Regions from separate parts of the Amphibacillus indicireducens genome, predicted to be linked through region 2. Evidence: predicted binding sites of a transcription regulator. Region 2 holds the regulator's gene; the other holds the start of a gene.
The links. The regulator LexA, encoded in region 2, represses DNA repair genes until DNA is damaged. The targets are predictions, from matches to a motif close to CGAACATATGTTCG.
Positions count from the first base shown of each region.

Region 1 (3,218 bases), on a different contig from region 2:
TAATTCCGTTCGAATCTGTTCAAGACAGTACTCACTTTTTGATACAGTCGCTGGACCAACGATAACATGAATAGACAATCGCTTTTACTCCTCTCACTTCTGATCATCTTCAAACTTCGAAACGATCATTTGTTCTATTATGACTATTTTAACATAAATAAAAAACTTCTGATACTAAAAAAAGCTCCACTAAGCTAGTGAAACTTTTTTTCATGATTGTTCAGCTCTTTCTTTTTCTAATCGTTCTGCTTCTTCGTCACTTTTATGCATGCGGTGCTCAATCTGCTTACCTAACAACCAAAACAGGGTAATCCCAATCCCGACTAAAATTGTTCGAACTGGATTTTCAGCGAATGACGTTAGACTACTACCAACATAAGCGATTGAAAAAATCATCACTGCCTTGCCGAGTAAAATCGCTAAAGCGAACTGAAAGAAGCTGACACCAGATAAGGCGGCAACTAGATTAATAATCGAAGAAGGTGAAAATGGAAAACATAATAAAATAAATAACGGACCAAAGCCACGCCTCTCTACCCAACCTGTCACACGTCTCACTTGACGATGACTATGTATCCACGCCAATAGTTTAATATGGCGAAAGCGACGAATCACCCAAAATACCGTAATGGCTCCAACCGATGCACCAATCCAGGAATATAAAAAACCTTCCAGCAACCCGTAAGCCGCTGCATTAGTAACAACAATCGCCATCAAAGGCAAGAATGGTAAGATCGCTTCAATAAACGGTAAAACAATTCCTGGAAGCGGGCCTAAGCCTTCATAATAGACGAGTAACCTCTCAATTAATGCATCATATTGATTCGTTTCCAGGAGTTCACGTACTTGCTCCATCGTTATCGAGTTGTCTATCGTTAAGATCAAGACGATCACTCCCCTTTTTATTCGATCGTTATTAAATACTATTCCCTGAGTACAGGTGAAAATAACCTTTTTTCTTGGAAAATAAGTCCCTCCGACTCATTAAAAATTACGTGTTGATTTTCTCCCAAACAAGCTTGCGCTCTGGATGTTTAACATTGGAAAGATAGAGTCTGTCACCGTCAATTTTTGCCGAACGGGTTTGATCAGATCCAACATACGAAGCGACTACACTAAGGTCAACATGTGTCGTTAACGTTGCTTCTTCCTCATTTAAATCGAATCGTCCTGAATAGGCATGATAACCCAGTTGAGCCATCTCTTTTTCTGACTCAGTATTGAGTCGATCGAACCAATCTTGATCAAGCGCAATTTCAGGGTCAGAGGCCATAATCTGTACAGCCATTCGCTTATTATTAGTAAACATAATCACACCTGTCGCTTCTTTTCCTAGTGGATAGATCGGTTGACCAGATTTATCTTCAGACTGAAAACTAACTAAACGCCATGATGTACCTAATATTTGTTTTGCGATTGTCATGTTAGACCGTCTCCTTTTAAAACTTACGTTCTATCGTTATTATACTATAGCACATGGCTAAGAGGTATAAATTAAGTCTGATCACTTTGCCTTAAGCCTTCTTTTACAAGACGTACATTTAAGTAAAAAAGTTACTCGCTAATCCTTTTCCCTTTTAAAAAAGTGAATTAACACTTTTCTTTTTTAAAAATTTCGGCTATAATAAGAACATACGTTCCACAACATCATGAGGAGGATAGCCATGCGCTATTTAACAATCGAAGAATACCAATTAGCCTCTCGCTTCCTGTTCTTATCAATGGCAATTACCGTGATTCAACGCGACTTAGCAATCATCGAACGAGGAGCAGGTCTTAAAATAAAAGAACCATATCTTGTCTTACTAAAGAAAATGGAGAACGAAGCGATGCTCGAACGCCAACAACTACGGAAATATATGTACGACCAAAAGTTAAAAGTCATCCCGTTAGAAAGAAACGACACATTTACCGCCTATTTATTCATTTGTCGAAACCGCGAAGAACAGCGGAATTACTTCAACCCAGCGATTCGGAAGAAGGTTGAGCATATTTTAGAGGAATTGATGTTGAAGAGTTATTTGAGTGAAGGTTCTACCGTTTCATCTTAAAAAAATAAAAACAGATCCTTATAATAGAGTTGATCATTCTGTTTTAGGATCTGTTTTTATTAAATTAAAATCCATCATAGCAAAGTGCTTTAAACAGTGTTTTAGGTACGTTTTTTCTAGATTAGCCTTATCTGTCAGTTGAAAATAAAGCGATATTATTTTGTACTCTCCATAAGTATAAATCTGTTATTTAACCCTAAATTATAAAAACATAACGTACATCTAACACCATTTTTGAGGATAAAATAATTGATATCACATGAAGCGATATCTCTAGTCTAACACTTTAAAATTATATGTGTTTTTTACAAATGATATATTAGCAAGTATAATTATATAGTAAGAAATTAAAGAGAAGGGGTCCAAGTAATGAAATTATCAGATATTCTAAAAGATTCGAACTATAAGTTAACCCAATTTAGTCAAGATAAGATAGACACAATTGAAAAAAGAATTTTCACAAAAAAAGTACGCGGTAAATTAGTTCCTTATTTTAATTGTCAAATTAGGAAAAAAGACGTTAAACTAACACCTGAAGAAATTGTACGACAATTATATATCAACATACTGATCAAAGACATGGGATATCCAAAAGATAGAATGGAAGTAGAATATCCTGTTTCATTTGGTAGAGAAAAAAAACGAGCAGATATTGTTATTTTTGATAAAATCCAAACTAGATCTCCGTATATAATAGTAGAGCTAAAAAAACCAAAATTAAAAGATGGTAAAGAACAGTTAAAATCTTATTGTAATGCAACTGGTGCACCTATTGGTATTTGGAGCAATGGTGAATCAATTTCATATTATCACCGGAAAGATCCGAATTACTTTGAAGATATACCTGGAATACCAAGAGCTGATCAAAAGCTTTCTGACATACTAGAAGAACGCTGGACGATCAATGATTTAATTGAAAGAGATAAGCTCGTTTTGGAACGTAAATCATTAAAAGATTTAATTTTAGAATTAGAGGATGAAGTTCTAGCCAATGCAGGTGTTGATGTTTTTGAGGAAGTATTTAAATTAATTTTCACAAAGTTATACGATGAAATGGAAAGTGGTAGAAATAGAAATCGCCATTTAGAATTTAGGAATTATGGGGATACAGAAAGTGAGTTAAGAGAAAAGATACAAGGATTATTTAATAGAGCAAAAAATAAGTGG
Region 1 covers NZ_BAABDL010000067.1:17,769-20,986, reverse strand. Annotated here, with positions in the region: gene addB (helicase-exonuclease AddAB subunit AddB) at 1-78, opposite strand, end outside; gene ABD814_RS06130 (TVP38/TMEM64 family protein) at 211-885, opposite strand; gene ABD814_RS06125 (lipocalin-like domain-containing protein) at 992-1,423, opposite strand; gene ABD814_RS06120 (YhjD family protein) at 1,665-2,051, shown strand; gene ABD814_RS06115 (type I restriction-modification system subunit M) at 2,421-3,218, shown strand, end outside.
Region 1: the regulator LexA is predicted to act here: its motif matches at 1,628-1,641, upstream of ABD814_RS06120 (YhjD family protein).

Region 2 (3,218 bases):
TGAATTGTTTGATGACACATACAAATAAATATGAAGGGGGGTTATAAAATGGTGAAGGTGTTTATCGACCCAGGTCATGGTGGAAATGATCCAGGTGCGGTAGGTCATGGATTAGTTGAAAAAAACATCACACTGATAATTGCTCAACACTTAAGGGATCATTTAATTAAAAATTATCAAGATGTATCTGTAAGAATGTCGAGAAATAGTGATCAATCAGTGTCATTAGTTGAACGAACGAATAACGCAAATCAGTGGGGGGCTGATTTATACCTCTCAATTCACGTAAATGCAGGTGGTGGCCATGGTTTTGAAAGTTTTATATACAATGGGCAGTTTAAGAACAAATCAAAGACAGAACAAATTCGATCGAAAATTCATGATACAATCGTTTCTAATTTAAATTGGAGAGACCGGGGTAAGAAACAAGCTAATTTTCACGTTTTAAGAGAAACTCGTATGTCAGCAGTATTAACTGAAAGTGGATTTATTGATCATCGAGATGATGCAAACAACTTAAGAAATAGTGATTGGTTAAAAACAATTGCCAAAAATCACGCTGATGGTGTTGCACATGCGTTCAATTTAGAAAAAATAGTCCATCAAAAAATTGATGATCCTTTTTACCGTGTTGTATCTGGTTCATTCCTAGCAGAAAAAAATGCTAGACAAAAAGTTGAAACATTAAAACGACAAGGTTATGAAAGTTATATTCTACCTCATGCCCATCAAAATGAGCGATATTATCGTGTAATCGTCGGTGCATTTCGAAATAAATCGAATGCAGAAGCTAGAGTAAAAGCACTCGCTCAAGATGGATTTGAAAGCTTTATTATCGAAGTTTAAATGAAGAAAGAGGCTGATAATTCAGCCTCTTTTTTTTTTATATCATTTTTCTAAAGACACCAATTACTTTACCCAAAATTGAAATATTTTTATAAATCATTGGTTCCATTGTCGCATTTTCAGGTTGTAAACGAATATGATTATCTTCTTTAAAGAAACGCTTAACTGTTGCTTCATCATCTTCTGTCATTGCGACAACAATATCGCCATTATTTGCATTTTGCTGTTGCTTGACAATAACCATATCATCATTGAGGATACCAGCTTCAATCATACTGTCACCTTCAATAATGAGGGCGAAAAGATTCGCCTCCGCTTGTGAGATTGAAGATGGCAATGGAATAAACTCTTCAATATTTTCAACGGCTGTAATTGGCAAACCGGCAGTTACTTTTCCAATGACTGGTACAAATGTTGTTTTCTCTTTTGGAATGCCATTTAGATTATCATCTTTAATAATTTCAATTGCACGCGGCTTTGTCGGATCTCTCCTAATATATCCCTTTTTTTCAAGCCGTGCTAAATGACCATGGACAGTAGAACTTGATGCAAGCCCAACTGCTTCACCAATTTCACGAACCGATGGAGGATAGCCTTTTGAGTCAACATGTTCTTTAATATATTGCAAGATAGCTTCTTGACGTTTTGATAATGATTGCATAAATTTAACCTCCGTTCATTATTTTCTATTATTATAACATGTAAGAACGACTTAGGCAAACGTTAGTTCGCAAAGAAACAAGGTGCTAAAAAGCACTAGAAGTTGTACAATTATAGCTGTTTTGGTTAAAATAGAACATGGAATAAATTAAACAAAGGAGTCCGTTATGTTAACAAAAGATAAATTAGCTAGAATTAATCAACTTGCTAATAAAGCAAAAACATCTCGCTTAACAAAAGAAGAGCTAAAAGAGCAAAAGTTGTTAAGGGAGGAGTATTTAAAAACTTTACGTCAATCATTCAAAAACCAATTGAGTAGCGTTAAAATCATTGATCCTGAAGGAACCGACGTGACACCAGAGAAAGTAAAGCATTTAAGGACAGAAAATAAAGATAATTAGAAAAACACGTCATTATGACTTGTTTATTCTGCTAATTCATTATAGGATATAGATTGTATAGAAATGTACGTACATATCTATGTACATAAAATGAAAGGGGATTCTTTAAAAATGGTAAATCAAACGCAACAAACATCGATTAATACAATTCGTACGTTATCAATTGATGCTATTGAGAAAGCGAATTCAGGTCACCCAGGTCTACCAATGGGAGCTGCTCCTATGGCGTATACGCTTTGGACTGAATTTATGCATCAGAACCCTAAAAACTCAAGCTGGGTAAATCGTGATCGCTTTGTTCTTTCAGCAGGGCACGGTTCAATGCTACTGTACTCTTTGCTCCACTTGTCAGGATATGATGTGACAATTGATGACTTGAAAAATTTCCGTCAGCTAGGATCGAATACACCAGGTCACCCTGAAGTTACTGATACAGATGGTGTTGAAGCAACAACAGGCCCACTAGGACAAGGTATTGGTATGACTGTTGGTATGGCGATGGCAGAAGCTCACTTAGCGGCAAAGTATAACCGTGATGGTTTCAATGTTGTTGATCATTACAGTTATGCGCTTGTAAGTGATGGTGACTTGATGGAAGGTATTTCACATGAAGCCGCTTCATTAGCAGGACACTTAGGTTTAGGTAAATTAATTGCACTTTACGATTCAAATGACATTTCGCTAGATGGTGATTTAGACAAATCATTCTCTGAGCAAGTTCAAAAACGTTTCGAATCATATAACTGGCAAGTTCTTCGCGTTGAAGATGGTAATGATGTTGATGAAATTGCGAATGCAATTAAAGAAGCTAAAGCTAACACGGATCAACCAACATTAATCGAAGTAAAAACGGTGATTGGTTTTGGATCTCCTAACAAGGCTGGCTCAAGTACTTCTCATGGTTCACCATTAGGAGCAGATGAAGTTGTTTTAACAAAAGAAGCTTACAAGTGGGCTCATGAAGATTTCTTCGTACCAGAAGAAGTATACGCTGATTTTGAAGAGAAAATTATTAAAGATGGTCAAGAGCAAGAAGAAAAATGGAATCAATTATTTGCTGAATATAAAAAAGCTTATCCAGAACTTGCAGCTGAATTTGAAAAAGCTCAAAATGGGGAATTACCTGAAGATTGGGATCAAGGCCTTCCAGTATTTACACCAGGTGAGGATACATTAGCAACACGTGCTTCATCAGGTAAAGTATTGAATGCAATTGCTAAAAAGGTACCAAACTTATTTGGTGGAAGTGCTGACTTAGCAGGATCAAACAATACACGTATGGAAGACGATGAAGACTTTGATAAAACAAAT
Region 2 covers NZ_BAABDL010000039.1:24,141-27,358, forward strand. Annotated here, with positions in the region: gene ABD814_RS03570 (N-acetylmuramoyl-L-alanine amidase) at 49-846, shown strand; gene lexA (transcriptional repressor LexA) at 884-1,507, opposite strand; gene ABD814_RS03580 (DUF896 domain-containing protein) at 1,674-1,907, shown strand; gene tkt (transketolase) at 2,019-3,218, shown strand, end outside.